3 regions of the Rhodospirillum sp. A1_3_36 genome follow, and region 1 is predicted to be linked to each of the others. Evidence: riboswitches for the same ligand, from Rfam matches in the RefSeq annotation. Region 1 holds a riboswitch; each other region holds the start of a gene.
What was found. A riboswitch is a leader RNA that binds a small molecule or an ion and turns the genes downstream of it on or off. The one in region 1 is predicted to bind cobalamin.
Positions count from the first base shown of each region.

Region 1 (6,227 bases):
CATCGACTGGCCGAAATCTCCCTCCGCCAGGTTCACCACCCATGTTCCAAAGCGGTCCATTGGCGGTTGGTCCAGACCCCATTTCTCCGCGATCAAGGCCTGTTGCTCGGGTCCAACCCGGTGCATGCGGTCGCCAACATAGGCGCGCACCGGGTCGATGGGGGATAACGACAGCAGCGTGAACGCGACGACCGTCACCACGGGCAGAAGGATGGTGAGGCGGATGAGCCGCAAGGCGATGAACCGGCTCCAATAGCCTCTCAATCCCGTCATTTCAGGTCTCGTTTCCGCCGCGATCCAACTCCGTTGACGCTACTCGCAGGTCCACCGCCAATCTTCCAGATTGTAGGTGATGGGAAAGCCGTGCCCATGCGGTTCGATCTGACGAGGTCCGATGTCGAGGCATTTCGAGACGAAATAGACGTGGTCGATATTCACGAGCCATGTCCAGGCGGCGTCTCCCTTCATGCCATACCCCGTTTCGCCGTCCCAGGCGGCCTTTTTCCATTCGGGGAGGAGATCGTCCAGGGTGGGGGAGGCGAGACCTTCGGCGAAATGGGCCTTGACGGTTGGGTTGTCGTACAGGCCCGTGTTGAACCACCACCCCCCTTCCGCGTCGGTGCCGACGTAGAGGTTGTAGGTTTCGAAGGGATCGTGACTGCCCGCGCCAAAGACGACGATGTTGGAGTGCATCTTGGGCTTGATCTCGTCCCAGCTCTTGCCGAGAACATCGACGGCGATGCCCAGCGGGCGGATCATGTCGGCGCTCGCCAGGGCCAGGGCCTGACGGGTCGTATCCGAGGCGGAGTAATAGATCGCGATCCGGGCCTTGATCCCGTTCTTTTCGAGAATGCCATCGGTGCCGGGCGTCCATCCCCCGTCCTTCAGGATCCGTTTGGCCTCTTCCGGATTGGCGTCGGGCAGGCGGTGGTCCGGATTGTCCCAGGGCAGATCGTCGGCCGGGCCGTAGGCTGGCCGTCCAAAACCGTTCAGAACCGCCTCCGCCAGGGCTTGGCGGTCAATGGCGATGTCGATGGCCTTTCGGATCGCCGGGTCGGAGGTGACGGTGTTGCCGATCCTGGCTCCGGTGGCCGTGGTCTTTCCCGTATCGGGCACCATGGGGAAGGTGAGACCACGGTTGTCGACGGTTTTCGCTGACAGGCGGACCATCCCCTCGGGGACCTCTCCCCCGGCGAGGGCATTGGACACTGCGGCGACGTCGAGCTGTCCGGTCCGCGCTGCTGCATAGCTGGTGTCGTCGCCGGTGAACAGGAAGGTGACTTTCTCGAAGGCGGGTTTCGTTCCGTAATAGTAGGGATTGGGTTCGGTGATCGCCTGCTCCCCTTCCGTCCAGGAGACCAGTCGGAAGGGGCCGGAGCCGATGGGCGCCCGACCATAGTCATCTCCGTAGGCATGCGCGGGTATGATGCCGAGAACGGCCAGGGTGTTCAGGAAGGTGATGCGAGGCGACGTCAGTTCGAAGGTGACGGTCAGGTCATCCACGGCCTTGACCGCCACCAGTTCGGTGAGGTCCAGCACCGATCCGGCCTTCTTAGCGGATTCGTAGGTGAAGGCGACGTCCTGAGCCGTCAGTGGTTGGCCGTCTGAGAACTTGGCGTCGGAGCGGATCGTCACGGTCCAGGTCTTGCGGTCGTCGGAGACACGCCAATCCGTCGCCAGGTCGCCAATCATACGCAAGTCGGCATCACGCTTAAGCAGGGTCGATTGAAACAGGGGATAGCCATATTCACCCCACCCCAAGGTGGGATCGAAGCCATTCGACGGCTCGCCATGGACGGCCAGGATCAATTCCGTCTTGGGCGCGGTGAAGGCCGACGAAAGAGGCGCCGATACGGCCAAGGTTGTCAGGCCAAGCGCTGAAAGGATTGTGATCACCCGCCCTTTTTCGTTGAGCATCCGCATAAATATCCCCTCGCTTGTCGGTGTAGATTCCGGTGCCTCGTAGTGTCGGTATGAAGTTTTAGAATAAACATCATACGATTGGGCGCGTCAACACGTGCCGAGAGCGAGGAAAGGGGAGGGGGTGGTCGTGATATACCGTGGGTCTCCAGCCTTGTTCGTGGGCAACGTGTCCATCTCGACGCAAGGAGGCGCGAAAAGGCTTTACTTGGCCCTGGATGTACCAACTTTAGTAAAATCTAATTAATATCGAATTTGTCCGTGGTCTCTGTCCACTACAGAGATTCCCCTCAAAGAATTGAAGGGAATGTGATAGCTCCATTACATGGATGTTCGGACCACCCATTCGGTGAGTGGAAAGAGGGCGGCTTTTAGCTTCCTCTTGATCCTCTCCCTCGCCTTGAGACTGGTTGGCCCCATGGCGGGGACTCCGGCACGGGATGGGTATGTCGGGATCTGTGTCGGCACGGAAATCCTATATGTTCCGTTGGCCAGCCTGGATAACGCTGATCCGGAGAGGGCAAGGGAAAAGCGCTCTCCCGAAAGCACTCCCTGCCCCTGGTTCGCCCATTTTCATGGTCTCGTGGTCTCCGCTGGCGTTCCCCTGGCTTTCTGGTGGACGGAGTGGGACTCCGCTTTCCCCAGGCCTTGGGGAGAGACAAAGGGTCAGCGGACCGCTCCTCGATCCTTCCAAGCAAGAGCACCGCCGTTCGGGCCTGGGTTTTCCTAAAACCGCCCTTTTTTGTGCACTGACCTCGAGGAGGTTGGTGCCAATGCTCTTGCTTGGAAAATGAAATGAACGAAATTGCTTCTGACGCCCGGACACCGTCGGCGCTGTACCGCGCCATCTGGCGGTGGCATTTTTACGCGGGCCTGATTGTGCTGCCCGTCATGATTCTGATGGCCGCGACGGGTGCGCTCTATCTTTACAAGGACGAGATCAACGATCTGGTCCTCCATGACCTGCGTTTGGTCACGCCGGAGACAAGCGCCCCCTTGGCGCCCTCGGTCCTGGCGGCGCGCGCCCTCGAGGCCCATCCGGGAGAGGTCAAGGCTTACATGCCACCGGCGGCGCCCGACCGGTCGGCCCAGGTTAAGATCCTCGGAAAGGACGGCCTCAAGGACAGCGTCTTCGTCAATCCCTATAGCGGTCAGGTGTTGGGCAGTGATTGGGATGGCGGGGCGGCGGGGTCCGAAGCGATGTGGATCATCCGCAAACTGCACAGCCTGGAATACGTGGGCTGGTTGGGCAATCGGCTGGTTGAGGCGGTCGCCGGATGGGCTGTCCTGCTGACGGCCACGGGATTGTATCTGTGGTGGCCCAGGGGGCGGAAAGGGGGCGTTCTGCTTCCCCGAAAGACCTCTGGCCGTCCCTTCTGGCGAGACTTGCACGCCGTTACCGGACTGTACACCGCAGGGTTCATCCTGTTTTTGGCCATGACGGGACTGCCCTGGTCCGGTGTTTGGGGCAAATGGTTTTACGACCTGTCCTACGCGATTGGAATCGGTATGCCCGATGGGTACTGGTCGAACTACCCCAAGTCGACGGTTCCCATGGCGGATGCGGTGGATCGGGCCCCTTGGATCCTGGAGCGACAGCCCATGCCCCTGTCCGGGGCCAGTGGGGGCGTGCCTGCGGGGCTGGATCAGGTGGTCGCCACGGTGGAGGCTCGGGGTATCCATCCCGGGTATTCCCTGTCCATGCCCAAGGGGCCGGAGGGGGTCTTCACCGCATCGGTTTATCCCGACGACATCACCCAGGAACGGGTGATCCACCTGGACCAGTACACCGGCAAGGTTCTCTACGATCTGGGCTTGAATGATCTGGGGACACTCGGGCGGGCCGCCGAATGGGGGATCAGCATTCACATGGGACAGGCTTTTGGGCCCCTGAACCAGGGTGTTCTTCTCATCGCCTGCCTGTCGATGATCGCCCTGTCGATCTTCGGGATCATGGCCTGGTGGAAGCGGCGTCCAAAGGGGGCCTTGGGCGCTCCCCGGTATGGGCGCGGCTTTCGGGTTCCCTTGGTGGTCGTGGCTCTTTGCTGCGCTTCGGCGATCCTGTTTCCACTCGTCGGACTCTCCATGGCCGTCTTCGCGGTGATCGAGCTTCTGATCAGCCTCCGGTCTCGGCGACGCCTGGCGACAGCGGTTTCATGATCTTGGCGTGATCTTGGAAGGCCTCCGTCCCGTTACCAGCGGGACGGAGGCCCCGGGCCGACCGACCGGTCGGGGAGAGATGAGCCCAAGTGGTCTCATGAAGGCTTGACAGCGTTCTTCCCCTCGGTCAGCTTATTTGGCGTTATGGTTCCCCAGGTGGCACTTCATCTGGGGCTAAGAGGGAAGCCGGTGAAACACCGGCGCCGCCCCCGCGACTGTAAGCGGAGAGCCGCCGTCCCATTCATGTCACTGATGCCGAACCGGCGTTGGGAAGACGGAACGGAAGCCACGACCCGCGAGCCAGGAGACCTGCCGTGACATCACGCAACCATCCTCGGGCGGGGTGCTCCGGTGGATCGTCGGCTCCGGTAGGGTGATTGTGCGCCCGAACTCCGTGCATGATGGTCTGACTGTCTCCCCTCCCACCGGATCCCGGAGGGGGAGACCCGATGACCGTCCTCAGCACCGCCGACAAAGTGCCCATCCATGATTTCGACCGCCAGGGTCTTGGACCCGTTTCCCTTCGGAAGTGGATTCTGGAGAGTACGCGGCTTCTTAGTGCTAGTGTGACGTTATAACATCACTTATAAGAACGAGTCTCAACAAACCCCATGGGAATGGAGGGTTGCTTTACCATGCTGAAACGCCTTGTTTCGTCGGTGGCCTTGACCGGCGCGCTCTTGCTGTCAAACGGCGCCGCCCAGGCGGAGGACCGGGTCCTGACCGTCGCCGCGCCTTTCGAGCTGATCAGTGTTGATCCCGCCAAGAAGGGCTACATTTTCTCGCGCATGGGGGTCGCGGAAACTCTGCTGACCGTGGACGAGAAGGCGCGGCCCATGCCACTGCTCGCCACCGAATGGAGCCAGTCCGCAGACCATCTGACTTGGCGGTTCAAGGTCCGCGAGGGGGTCACCTTTCACGATGGCACACCCATGACCGTCGACACCGTGGCTGCGGCCCTGAATTGGGCTCTGGCCAAGCCGGGTATCCTGGGCAAGGCGCCCGTCACTGCCATCGCTGCGGATGGGGATTCCGTGGTGTTCACGCTCTCTGAACCGTTCTCCCTGCTGCCCGCTGCCCTGGCCAATTACACGACGATCATTCTCGCGCCCGCCTCCTACCAGGACGATGGGACCGTGGATCGGGTGATCGCCACCGGCCCGTTCAAGGTCACCAATGTGGCTCCGCCCCAGAAGATGGAAGCGGCGCGCAATGACGCCTATTGGGGCGAGAAGGCCAAGATCGAGACCGTCGCTTATCTGTCCGTGGTGCGGGGCGAAACCCGTGCCCTGATGGCCGAAAGCGGAGACGCCCAACTGGTCTTTGTCCTGGATCCGGCGAGCATGGAGCGTTTGAAGCGGTCCGACCGGATGGAGGTGCGCGCGGTTCCGATTCCCCGGACCGTGACCCTGAAGGTGAACGCAGGTCATCCCTTCCTGTCCGACAAACGCGCTCGCCAAGCTTTGTCCATGGCCATCAATCGGCCCGGAATCGCCACGGCGGTCCTGCGTGATCCGGGCGCCGCAGCGGGCCAATTGCTGCCGCCGACATTGGGGATCTGGCATCAGGATGCCTTGCCTCCCCTGGCTTACGATCCCGAGGGAGCCAAGGCCCTGTTGACGGATCTCGGCTGGACCCCGGGCGAAGACGGCATTCTGGTTCGCGATGGCCAGCCCTTCGAGATCTCTCTGCGCACCTTCGCCGATCGGCCCGAACTGCCCATTTTCGCCACCGCGATCCAGGCTCAGTTCCGTGAGGTGGGCATCGACTTGACGGTGAATGTCGGGAACTCCAGCGAGATTCCGTCCGGCCACCAGGACGGCACGCTGGATTTGGGTCTGATGGCCCGCAACTTCTCCCTCGTTCCCAACCCCTTGGGGACCCTGCTCCAGGATTTCGGTCCCGGTGGCGGTGATTGGGGCGCCATGAACTGGTCCAATGCCGCGATCTCCGAGGCGATGGACCGACTGGCCACGGAAACGGGCGATGTCGATCCCGCCAAGGACCGGGCGACCATCACCTCCATCCTGCAGGACGACCTGCCGGTGATCCCCATCACCTGGTACCAGCTCACCGCCGCCGTTAACAGCGGACTGAAGGGTGTCGTCCTCGATCCTTTCGAGCTGTCCTACCACCTCGACGACGTG
Region 1 is NZ_JBLAVB010000035.1:3,033-9,259, reverse strand. It holds gene ACLIRY_RS25410 (ABC transporter permease) at 1-273, opposite strand, end outside; gene ACLIRY_RS25405 (ABC transporter substrate-binding protein) at 313-1,917, opposite strand; gene ACLIRY_RS25400 (PepSY-associated TM helix domain-containing protein) at 2,716-4,080, shown strand; cobalamin riboswitch at 4,209-4,412, shown strand; gene ACLIRY_RS25395 (ABC transporter substrate-binding protein) at 4,716-6,227, shown strand, end outside.

Region 2 (6,227 bases), on a different contig from region 1:
GGGTGGATCGACCCCTGTCTTTGGCCCTTTAGGGCGGTCAAAAGGGACAAGGAAACGCGGTCGGGGGCTTGTTTCGCGACCGTCTCCTCCCTACAACCATTAGGGTGGAAATGTTCATTTCCCCCTCGTCAACCGGATGGCTTCCCCCCATATTTGGGAAACGCCCGCCGTCTGTTCTTCATTCGCGTAGCAAGTGGACTCCCATTCCATGACTCAAGCCGCCCAGCGTGCCCACCAGATCACCCTTCACGGAGAGGAGGGGTTCGAGGGTATGCGCCGCGCAGGCCGATTGGCCGCTGAAACCCTGGATATGATCGCACCCCATGTGCTTCCGGGGGTGACCACGGATGAACTGGATCGGCTTTGTGCCGAATTCGTTGCCGACCATGGGGCTGTTTCGGCGCCCTTGAATTACCGGGGCTTCCCGAAGTCCATCTGCACTTCGGTCAACCATGTGGTCTGCCATGGCATTCCCAGCCCGGACAAGATTTTGCGGGATGGTGATATCGTGAATATCGATGTGACGCCGATCCTGGATGGTTGGCATGGGGACAGCAGCCGCATGTATTACGCGGGCGAGCCCAAGGTGAAGGCCCGCCGTCTGGTGGAAGCGACCTATGAATGTTTGATGCGCGGCATCAAGGTCGTGCGCCCCGGCGCCACCCTTGGCGACATTGGCCATGTCATTCAGACCTACGCGGAAGGGTTGAAATATTCTGTGGTGAGAGACTTTTGTGGCCATGGCATCGGCACAGTGTTTCACACACCGCCCAATGTCATGCATTATGGTCGTCCGGGCCAGGGATTGCCCCTGCGGGAAGGGATGATCTTCACCATCGAACCGATGATCAATGCTGGACGGCATGACACCAAGATTTTGGCGGACAACTGGACGGCTGTGACCAAGGACAAGTCTCTGTCCGCCCAGTTCGAGCATACCATTGGTGTGACCAAGGATGGCTGCGAGATCTTCACCTTGTCGCCCAGGGGGTGGCATTGTCCTCCCTACGAGGGTGTGTGACCGGCTAAAGACCCATGGACGACGAAAAGGCGCCCGAATCCCAGAAGCTGGATTCCCAGAAACCCGAGCCCCGGAAAAAAGACGGGGCGGGTGCCAAGGCCCACTATTCCGGTCATCGGGCGCGGTTACGGGAACGTTTTCTGGCCAATCCCGACGCTCTTCCCGACTATGAATTGCTGGAACTCCTGCTGTTCCAGGCCCATCCCCGGGGCGATGTGAAACCCCTGGCCAAGGCCCTGTTGGCCGAGTTCAAAACCTACGCCGGGGTGATCACGGCGACGCCAGAGGCGTTGACCCGGGTAGAAGGCGTGGGGGAGGCCGCCGTGGCCGCCCTGAAAACGGCGGAGGTCTCAGCCACCCGCCTTCTCAAAAGCAAAGTGATGAACCAGCCGATCCTCGGGTCTTGGGAGCGGCTGCTGGACTATTGCCACGCCGCCATGGATCACCGGCCAACGGAGCAATTCCGCCTGCTGTTCCTGGACAACCGCAACCGCCTGATTGCCGACGAGTTGCAGCAGAAGGGCACGGTGAACCACACGCCAGTGTACCCTCGGGAGGTGGCGCGTCGGGCTTTGGAGTTGCATGCCTGTGCGGTGATCATGGTGCATAACCACCCCTCTGGCGACCCGACGCCTTCGGCGGCGGACCAGGATATGACGCTGAGCGTGCGCGATGCCTTGCGGGCCGTTGGCGTGGGGCTGCACGACCATGTGATCGTGTCCAAGGGCGGGCATCTGTCGTTTCGGTCACAGGGGTTGTTTTAAAGGAGATATGGGGGCGCTGCCCCCTTATCCCCGCTGGGAGGCGGCGGCCTCCCAGACCCTCCAATCCGTAGGACGCTACTTTCCCAGCCCGCGCCCGATGGCATTGGCCATGCCGATCGTCGAGCGGATTGCCATCGTTGTTCATGTCCAGCATGTCACCGAGACTGCCCAACAGGCTTCCGCCTCCGGATGAACTTCCGCCGCCGAACAGCTCACCGACCAGACCGCCCAAGCCACCGCTTTGTTGTCCACTGTCGCCGAGGAATTAGCCAAGGAACTGGGCTATACCGGTGCCTTGGGTGGCTGCGCGGAAATGAATATCTGGCTGCACAAGGCGGTCATGGCCGAATTGGCCAAGAATGGAGGGCAATCAGTCCCCCACTGGGGCCGAAAGGCCCCAGACCTCGGGCTCTTAATTTGTAAAAGAAAAATGGGGGTTTGGGGGCATTTGCCCCCAAATGGGTTTGGGCAATCGCCCAAAAAAGACCAGACACGGTCATGTACCGTGGACATGCAAATCATGCAAGCGGCGCGGGGGGCATCCGGTGCTATTCGGGCGGCGATAGGTATAGTGACAGGCTGTCCACGCAGGGTTCCGGGCTGGTCATCACGGGCACGGCTGTCTGTTCCGCCAGGATGGGGCGTAGGTGCATCATGGAGGCCTGGGCGAGAATGACCAGGTCGCAGGTGGTGGCCAACGTCAGGGCGGCATCGGTGACGATGGCGTCATGGGTGGCCCGGTCGCCGCTGAGAATGGCCTGGAAGGCGTCACCCTTCAGGCAATGTTCGATCTCTATTTCGCGACCCTGGGCCCGGGCATGGTCGCGCAACAGGGTGGTGCTTGGGCCAACGGTGCTTGAGGCCGTGCAGACCACGCCGATTCGTTTGCCCAATCCCACAGCCTGTTCGGCCATGGCGTCATCAATCTTGATGATGGGAATGGACACCATCTGGCGCGCCACGTTCACCGCTGGAGAGGTGGAGGAGCAGGTGAAGACGATCAGGTCCGCTCCGGTACTCTCCGCTTGGGTGACATGGGTGCAGACGCGCCGAACGATGTCCGGCGATTCCCCTTTTGTCAGCAGGTCCTGGATCAGGCTCTCGTCTACGATGTAGAAGGCTGAAAGCCCTGGGTAACGGGTGGCCAACAGGCCCTTGAACATATCCACCAGGAAGGATCCTGTGTGCAGGAAGGCCAATCTTTTGCCCATAACCTCTCTCTCTTTGATGATAGCGACCGAGCGCCTACGACCGGTTCGGGGCGCGATGGGGCAGCCCGGTCTGAGCGTACAACGGGGGACTCCGTCCTGACACGATAATGGTGGGGGGGATCCGTCCGGCGGGGATATGGCCAAGGAAATCGGTGTTGGGGGAAGGGGGCGGCGCGATGACGCTGGGGCAGACAAATAATCTCCTTGTCAAAGGGGCGTTTTTCGACCAAATACCCCTCCCCGCGCAGGCTCCATCTGGGCACGCGGGGAGGTAGGTGCTCTTCGGCCTTGACAGAGTCGGGTCCTTCGATCAGCTTATCTGGTGTTATGGTTCCCCAGAGAACACAGGATCTGGGGCTAAGAGGGAAGCCGGTGGAACACCGGCGCCGCCCCCGCGACTGTAAGCGGAGAGCCGCCGTCCCCTTCATGTCACTGGCACCCATCGGGGTGCTGGGAAGACGGGATGGAAGCGATGACCCGCAAGCCAGGAGACCTGCCGTGACGCCATTCAACTATCCTCGGGCGGGGTGCTCCGGTGGATCGTCGGCTCCGGTCAGGCTGTGTTCGGCCTGAAACCTGCGCGTGATGGTCTATCCCATTCCCCTGCCGCTTCCGGAGGGGAAGACCCGATGACTGCCACCACCATGACCCCGGCACCCATCCACGATTTTGACGGACAGGGGAATCTGGTTCCGATCACGACCCGGGACCGGGATTCGACGTCCCTATCCTTTCGGCGACGCCCGAGTCCCGCCGAGTTGTGCCTGGACCGCTCGCGGGATGACAAGCTGACCCCCTTCGGCAAGGCCACGCTCGCTGACCGCTATCTGTTGGCGGGGGAGGGGGTCCAGGACATGTTCGCCCGGGTCGCCTGTGCCTTCGCCGACGACCTGGCCCATGCCCAGCGCCTCTATGACGCCATGTCCAATCTGTGGTTCATGCCCTCCACCCCCATCCTGAGCAATGGCGGCACCACCCGGGGCCTGCCCATCTCCTGCTTCCTCAATGCCGTGCCCGACAGCCTGGAAGGCATCATGTCCACCTGGAACGAGAACGTGGCCCTGGCGTCGAATGGGGGGGGAATCGGCACCTATTGGGGGGAGGTGCGCTCTATTGGCGAAACGGTGAAGGGCAATGGCGCCACTTCGGGCATCATTCCTTTCGTTCGGGTCATGGACAGCCTGACGCTTGCCATCTCCCAGGGGTCACTCCGCCGGGGGTCGGCTGCGGTCTATCTGGATGTGCACCATCCGGAAATCGAGGAGTTTCTGGAGATCCGCAAACCGTCGGGGGACTTCAATCGCAAAAGCCTGAACCTCCACCACGCCATTGCCATCACCGACGCCTTCATGGAGGCCGTCCGGGAGGACAAACCCTTTGGTCTGCGCAGTCCTAAGACCGGCGCGGTCCTGCGCGAGGTGAGTGCCCGCCAGCTCTGGCAGAGGATCCTGGATGTGCGATTGCAGACCGGCGAGCCCTATTTGTTGTTCACCGACAGGGTCAACAACGCCTTGCCCAAGCACCAAAGGGATTTGGGGTTGCGGGTCCATTCCTCCAATCTTTGCGCGGAAATCACCCTGCCGACCGGGCGCGACCACCTGGGCAAGGAGCGCACGGCGGTTTGCTGTCTGTCCTCCTTGAATATCGAGACCTGGGACGAGTGGTCCGGGAATGATCAGGTGATCGAGGATGTGCTGCGCTTCCTCGACAATGTGCTGTCCGAGTTCATCGAGACGGCGCCCGATTCCATGGACAAGGCGGCCTATGCGGCTTTGCGCGAACGCTCCGTCGGTTTGGGGGTGATGGGCTTCCATTCCTTCCTCCAGGCCCGGGGCATTCCCTTCGAGGGGGCGATGGCCAAGGTCTGGAACAAGCGGATCTTCACCCAGATTCGCCGGGCGGCCGATGCCGCTTCCGTTCTGTTGGCCGACGAGCGCGGATCCTGTCCCGATGCGGCGGAACGGGGCATCCGTGCCCGCTTCTCCCACAAGCTGGCCATCGCCCCGACGGCGAGCATTTCCATCATTTGCGGTGGGACCAGCGCCTGTATCGAGCCCATCCCAGCCAATATCTACACCCACAAGACGCTCTCTGGCTCGTTTACGGTACGCAATCCCCATCTTCAGGCCCTGCTGGAGGAGAAGGGGGCCGATACCCCGGAGGTCTGGACCTCGATCCTGGAACACGAAGGCTCTGTCCAGCATTTGGAGGTGTTGAGCGACGACGAGAAGGCCGTCTACCGCACGGCCTTCGAGGTTGACCAGCGCTGGATTATCGAACTGGCCGCCGACCGGGCACCCCTGATCTGCCAGAGCCAATCCATCAACCTCTACCTGCCCGGCGATATCCACAAATGGGACCTGCATATGCTCCATTGGAGCGCCTGGGAGAAGGGATTGAAGAGCCTCTATTACTGCCGCTCCAAGTCGGTGCGCCGGGCTGCTTTCGCTGGATCGGGAGAGGGCGAGATGGCTATCCATGCGCCCAGTGAGCGGACCGATTACGACGAATGCCTGGCCTGTCAGTGAAGGAAGCGGAAGAAATGCCTTATGCGACCATGAACCCCCTGGATCTGATCAACACCGGCAAGGTGGGGCTGCTGGATGGCTCCGGGGCCTATAACGTCGACCGCTATCCCTGGGCCTACGAATATTGGAAGAAGCAACAGCAGGTCCATTGGATGGGCGAGGAAATCCCGCTGGGGGAGGACCTGAAGGACTGGGCTTCGGCCCGGGTCAGTGACCAGGAACGGAACCTTCTGACCCAGATTTTCCGCTTCTTCACCCAGTCGGATGTGGAGGTCAGCGACAATTACCTGAAGCGCTATATGCCGATTTTCCAACCCCTGGAAATCCAGATGATGATGGCGGCCTTCACCAATATCGAAACCATCCACATCGACGCCTATGCCCTGTTGCTCAAGACCCTGGGCATGCCGCAAACGGAGTTTGAGGCTTTCCACGATTATGCGGCCATGCGCGACAAGGCGGATTACATGCATAGCTTCGGGGTGGAGACGGTGGCCGACGTCTCGCGCACCTTGGCCATGTTCGGGGCTTTCACCGAGGGCATGGCCCTGTTCGCCAGCTTCGCCATGCTGCTGAATTTTCCCCGCCACAACAAGATGAAGGGCATGGGCCAGATCGTCACCTGGTCGGTGCGCGACGAAAGCCTCCATTGCGAGGGAATCATCCGCCTGTTTCACGCCTGGAACCAGGAAACCGGTGCCCT
Region 2 is NZ_JBLAVB010000003.1:331,427-337,653, forward strand. It holds gene sfsA (DNA/RNA nuclease SfsA) at 1-32, shown strand, start outside; gene map (type I methionyl aminopeptidase) at 209-1,021, shown strand; gene radC (RadC family protein) at 1,036-1,785, shown strand; gene ACLIRY_RS09115 (hypothetical protein) at 1,793-1,978, shown strand; partial or broken gene ACLIRY_RS09120 (DUF3597 family protein) at 2,030-2,143, shown strand; gene ACLIRY_RS09125 (aspartate/glutamate racemase family protein) at 2,334-2,996, opposite strand; cobalamin riboswitch at 3,308-3,512, shown strand; gene ACLIRY_RS09130 (ribonucleoside-diphosphate reductase subunit alpha) at 3,641-5,524, shown strand; gene ACLIRY_RS09135 (ribonucleotide-diphosphate reductase subunit beta) at 5,539-6,227, shown strand, end outside.
Region 2: linked by a shared signal. The riboswitch ahead of ACLIRY_RS09130 (ribonucleoside-diphosphate reductase subunit alpha) and the one ahead of ACLIRY_RS25395 (ABC transporter substrate-binding protein) in region 1 are both predicted to bind cobalamin.

Region 3 (6,227 bases), on a different contig from region 1:
CCGATTGAAAGAGGAGCAGCAGGGCCATCCCCACCCCCGCTGACAGGGCGGACAGGGAGGAAAGCGATAGGATCACCAAGGCGAAGGCGGGGGCCGCCAGGACGCGAATGCGGGGATCGAGGGAGCCAAGGCTCCCTCTCCCCCCTCCCTGGCGGCCCCCACCTTGACCAAAAAGGTCACTCATGGAGCCGTCGACAAGCGACGCCGGGCCATCAGGTAGAACACCACGCCAACAAGGCCCAGAATATAGCCCAGCCCTCCCAGGATGGACTGGATATCATGCTTCTCCTTGTAGGCCGTGATCTCCCGACGCAGGGGGCGCACCTCCTGCTTGACAGCTTCGGAGACCAGGGCCGCGATCTCGGCGGGGACGACCCCGCCACCGGACGCCACCGGAATGTCCGATGGTTCGCCGGATGCCGTGGCGGGTGCGGACATGGCACCGCCCCCCCCACCGGTCAGCCCCTTGGGCAGATCGGCAGCCACGACGGTGAACCGGGCCACATGCCCCGCCCCCAGGTCGGCGACGAAGTGGTGGTCAACTGCCTCCGTCGGGGTAAAGGTGAAGAAGCCATCGCCGTCCGTCCGGGTTTCCCCCAGCTTGCGGCCTGCGGGGTCGAAGACCTCCACCAGAGTATCCTTGGCCATGTCGCCGTTGGAAAAGCCCACCTCGCCTTCCAAATTCTGGCCGGAGGCATAGGCCGACGCGATGACCTTATGGGCCCGGGCGGGGGCCACGGTGAGGAGGGACATCAGACAGATCCCCACCAAAACGCTAAACAGACGCATGATTTCAGGCCTTTCCCAGGGTTGGCACGCCGCCAACAAGGGTCTGAAACAGGTCTGGTTTCACCCGCCCGATCAGCAGCACCGCAGCCCCACAAATCAAACCTTCGATGATCATCACCGGAATATGGGCGAGCACCACCAACCGAGCCGCCGTCAGGAACTCCTGCCCCGAAGCCAGAAGGACCAGGGCGACCATGAGCGCGGTGAGCAGAATCGCCCCGGCCCCGGCTGCCGCCCCCGCCACCATGGCCACCTTGGGATTGGGCGACAGGGCCCACCGCCGGAACAGAAGGCCGACGATCACCGCAGGCAACGCAATGTTCAGGGTGTTCACCCCCAAGACCATCAGACCCCCAAAGCCAAAAAATACGGCCTGGAGCAGCAAGCCAACGAACAGGGCGGGAAAGGCCACCCACCCCAGGACCAGACCAGCGAGGCCATTCATGATTAAGTGCACACTGGATGGTCCAATGGGAACATTGACCAGCGAGGCCACAAAGAACGTCGCGGCCAGCACACCAGCGGTAGGGACCTTCTCCATGGTCAAGTCCTTCAGACCCCGGATTATTCCCCCGGCAGTGAGCACGGCGCCCCCGATCACCACTGGATTGCTCAGGGCCCCATCAACAATATGCATGACCTCTCTCCCTATTCCGCTGTGGTGTTGGTGATATCATGGGCCCGGATCCACAGGACAGCGTCCTGGGACAGCTCCTTGCCCTCGTATTCCTTATCCGGTCCCGTTCCGAGAGCAGCAAAACCCCAGAACCCCGCCGTAGGGATACCAAAGGTGAAATACCCCTGGTCATCGGTCAGGGCCACCACCGATCCCCCCGGCGGTGGAGCCGCAACGGGGATGCCCGCCTTGTCTTCCCCCGCTTGGGGTTCGGCGGCCATGAATTCCACTTCGATTTCCGCACCGGGTACGGGCTTGCCCTCGCTCAACACCTGGCCCGTGAAGGTCGATCCGGCCAGGATGTTGGTGGGTTTGTTCAAGGGGCGGATTTCGGTTTTCAGCCCCTGCGTCTCCATCCAATCCGTCGGCAGTTCACTCAAGTTCACATAGGCCTTTGTGATTTGCTGGATGTAGATGTCTTCGCTGGGCTCCAGATAGGGAGACGGCACCGCGACCAGCACATAGTCACCGGCCCGGCGCACCGGCAGGCTTGCCCGAAAGGCCTGGGCCGTGTTGGAGGCTCCCTGGAAGGTCATGGGTTCCAGACTGTCCTTCAAGTCGATTTTCTTGCCCCGGTGCACGGCGTACAGGTCCAAAAGCGGCCCCATGTCCATGGCATGACCGTTTTCGAAGGGATGCCAGAAGATCAGTCCCAGGGGTAAGTCTCCGGGTTTGGACGGATTGACCTCCGGCGTATGGATCAGTTGGAAATGGGCGTCGGCCCGCGATGCGAGCAGCCCGGCGGCGAGGACTGCCACCAGCGTAAAAGTCTTCTTCAAGTCGTCTCTCCCAAAGAGATCGCCGGGCAAGGCCTCGGGCGAACCTGTTGAAAGGACGGACGGGGATTTGGCGTGTTGGAACGGGAGGGGGATCGAATAGAAGCCGCCGGGTTCCGTGACGCCAGACGCTCACCCCGGCGTCCGGTCGGAAGAAGCCCAAAGGATGATCCCCCATATGGAGCAATCCCCTTCAAACTCCATCGACGGCAGGTCTCCTGGCTCACGGGTCATGGTCCTCGCGCCGCCTTCCCGGGATATCCCAGTGGCATTCTGGCGCGGTCTCACCGCTCACAGTTGCGGGGGCAGCCACGGAATGGGTCCCTGATGGGTACGCCTCACCGTGTTCCCTTTTAATTCCCTACGCTTTGCGCTTGGAAACCATCGATGCCCCAAGAAAGCCACGTCCCACCGATGAAGTCAAGACAGGGCAGCAGGTCGTGGTGCAGTCACGGCCGCCCCTAAAAGGCCAAGCCGCCGATGGAGGGGATGGTGTCCTCCACCACCCGATCCAGCCCCAGACAGGTGGGCTCAGGCAAAGCGTCCGGGTTGAACCACCCCGCTTCCAGAGCATCATCCGCAGCCCGGGGCTCGCCGGACTCGTAAGCGCAAGCGACCGGAATGAGGATCCAATGGGAGCTCGGGGTGCCGCTCTCGCCTTCGGACCGCTGCTCCAGGGGAGGCAGGAGATGGACGGCCCGGGCACGAACACCGGTCTCTTCCAACAACTCCCGCTCCGCAGCTTCGGCCAGCCCCTCTCCCCGCTTCACGCCTCCTCCGGGAAAGCCCCAGGTCCCCGCCTGGGGCGGGTTCGCACGGCGGGCTAAAAGGACTTCTCCATCCCGCCAAACGACGGCGAGCACCCCGACCAGGGGTCCGTCTCTTTCGACCACGCCCATTTCCTTCCTCAATCAGATCTCCGCCCGAGGCCCCCCCTGGACGATGAGGCATCTTGCCCGGGTCCGATCCGACTTCCAAGCCCTTTCGAAGGCCTTTCAAGACAGGTCGGTTCGCCGCCGCAAACCCCAATCCGGCACAGCCTTGTGGGAAGGAACCACTCCCTCCCCCAAAGCCGCCAATCTGGTCCGGTAAAAGGCAGAGAGAGGGTCTCCTGGCCGCTCCAGTTCCAGAGCAACGAAGTCCTCCAGGACGACAGGGGCCGGACGACCATCTCCCAGGCTCGCAATCAGGGCATTCCACCGCTCGACCCAGGCGATATCCGCCTCGGACAGCACCCGTCCCATAAGGCCAAGACCGGGACGTCGCCCCTCCAACGTGTACAGGGGCAGCGGTGTAAAGAGGCCTTGGGGGTTGATGCGATCGACCAGACGGACCACCAGGTGGGACGAAACCCGCTCCGCTACAGCGCCACTGATGAGCAGAAAAGTGCCGTAAAACTTGTTCACTCGTTCCATGCGGGCCGCGGAATTGACTGTGGCACCCACGGCCGAATAATTGACCCGGTCCGAACTGCCCAGGTTGCCGACCACGGCTTCGCCCAAGTGAAGGCCGATCCGGGTCAGCATGGTCCTCTCCCCCCTGGCCGCCAGCGTCAGATTAAAGCGGTCGATCCGCTCCCGCATGTCCAAAGCGGCCAGACAGGCAGACAGGGGGTGATCGGGCTGATCCTGGGGCGCGTTCCAAAAGGCCATGGACCCGTCACCAATGAACTTGTCGACCACCCCGCCATGGTCCACCACCGCAGCCGTGACCTGTTCAAAATAGGCCGAGGTGAGACGCATCAGATCCTCCGGCACCATGGTGTCAGCGAGTGCCGTATAGTTCTGGACGTCGGAGAACAGAACCGTCAATTCCCGCCTCTCCCCGCCCAAGGTGAAAGCGCCCCGTCCGGCGATGATTTGCCGGACCAGCGTCTTGGGCACATAAAGGCCAAAGGTGCGCAGGGAGCCCTTCATGGCCTCCATCGCTTCGGCCAGGGAGTGGACCTCGCGAACGAATGTCCGCACATCGGGCATTCCATCCAGGTCTAGCCCCCGGATGCGGTCCGCGTCTTCCGCCAACAGGGACAATGCCCGGGAAACCCGACGGGAGATCATGTAAGACAGGGGGATGCCCAGGGCTAACACGAACAGGGCGAACAAAAGGCTGTTGCGCCGCATGACATCCAGATGAGCGGTAAAATCACTCATCGGTGCAGCGACGCCGATATAGAGGTTTCGCCCTTCACTCACCGAGACCAGCGCCGCCCGGGCCAAATAGAGCGTGCCACCGGGTGGCGTGAATTGGGAGACCGTTCCCCCCATGGTCGTCACCGCCCGGAACAGTTCCCCCGTCACGGGATCCCCTGTCTCGTCGGCCAGCAGAGGCGCCATCTCCCGATCCCCCGATTGGCTGACTTCCAGAAGGCGCTCCATATCCGGTGTCGCAACCACGGCCCCCTCGGGCGTGAAGACAGCGATTCGAGCGTTCGGAGAGACGGACTGTCGCCCGAGGAACCGAGACAATCCCCCCAGAGTGATATCGACGCCGAAAACCCCTATTGGGGCACCATCGGGCCCCGGATCCAAGGCATTGGCCATGGTAATCCCCGGCTCCCGCAGACTGGAAAAGACATAAAGATCGGTGACGATCACCCCTTTCCGGTGCAGAGCTTCCCCATACCAGGGACGTTTTCGGGGATCGTAGGACACGGACCCGTCCACGCGCACCGAGATCTGTTGCCCCTCAGCATTCAGGAAGGCCCAGTTCTGTCTGCGGTTGCGGCCCAGACCGGTGATGGAGCGCTCAATGAACCGGGCCTCCGCTGGGGCGTCGTGGACAGCGCGAACCCGTCCGGTCGGTTCTTTCAAATTGATCACTTGATAGAACCGACCATCCGCGAACCCCACATAGGTGGAATAGAGCTCGGGCGCCCGCTCCAGGGCAGACATCATAAACCTGCGGATGGGAAGAAGCCCCACATCCTGGGGCCGCTGAGTAACCGTGGGAACAGCCACCCCCAGTTCGGCGACAAGAACCGCCGGGGACAAGACAGCCGCGACACGACCCGCCGTCTTGTCGGACACCTCGCTCAGCAATTGGCTTGCGGTTTTTTCCGCAGCCTCCGTCGATTCCCGATAGGCGTAGACGGCCAAGGCGACGGCGACCACAGTGGTGGCCGCAACAAGAATTGTAAACAGGTTCACCGACAAGGGAATGCGCTGCAGCCCCCTTTTCTTCCGATCGCTCACCATTGCATCCCCTTGTCCAAAGCGCAACGTTTGGACCGGATCCATCACTACCGGCTTTCGTTCGCCTGTTCCCCAGTCAATGCTCGCTTTTGTTTTCTGGAACCTATCGGTTCAAAGTATCCAATGGATGCCCCGCCCCCTTGGCCCAAATTTTTATTTATGAGCAAACGATCCAAACGCCACTTTCATCCTTGGTTTGGATCGATGGGTTAGGATAGGCTCCCTCACAGGCAATGCAACCATATCGTTTCGCCTCCCTATCCCATTTTCCGCGACCGGACCCTTTGGACGCAATCCAATTTATATACATTCGCGGTCAGAGCCTTTCGCTTCAAACCGCATAAACATTCTTCCGATTCGAAGGATTCAAAAAACCAGATAACTGGATCGCGACAAGGGGCTGGACGAAAAGCAGAGCGACACCGATGATAATCTCAATCACCTCGCCCAAGGCCCTATTCTTTCTATCCCTTCACCTTTCAGGAGCACCATGTTTCTCGATCGGATGACAGAAACCCAAAAGCGCGGCTTCCTCAACTTGGCGAACCGGGTCATTTTGGCCGACTGGCTTGTCCCTCCGGACGAGGAGGCCAAGCTGATGGAGATTGCCCAAGAACTGGGTTCAACGGTGACCGTGGATGCGAAATCCCTGTGGAGCCACGTCGACCTGACCCCCTTCCACACGGTACAAATCCGCAATTTGCTGATTTTCGAGCTGTATCTGGTGGCCGAAGCCGACAATTCCATCTGCCGAGGCGAAGCCCTGGTCATCGACAACGTGGCCCAGGAGCTTGG
Region 3 is NZ_JBLAVB010000005.1:299,184-305,410, forward strand. It holds gene cbiQ (cobalt ECF transporter T component CbiQ) at 1-184, opposite strand, end outside; gene ACLIRY_RS14005 (cobalt ABC transporter permease) at 181-753, opposite strand; gene cbiM (cobalt transporter CbiM) at 794-1,426, opposite strand; gene ACLIRY_RS14015 (DUF4198 domain-containing protein) at 1,438-2,244, opposite strand; cobalamin riboswitch at 2,432-2,642, opposite strand; gene ACLIRY_RS14020 (NUDIX hydrolase) at 2,703-3,134, opposite strand; gene ACLIRY_RS14025 (adenylate/guanylate cyclase domain-containing protein) at 3,237-5,435, opposite strand; gene ACLIRY_RS14030 (hypothetical protein) at 5,938-6,227, shown strand, end outside.
Region 3: linked by a shared signal. The riboswitch ahead of ACLIRY_RS14015 (DUF4198 domain-containing protein) and the one ahead of ACLIRY_RS25395 (ABC transporter substrate-binding protein) in region 1 are both predicted to bind cobalamin.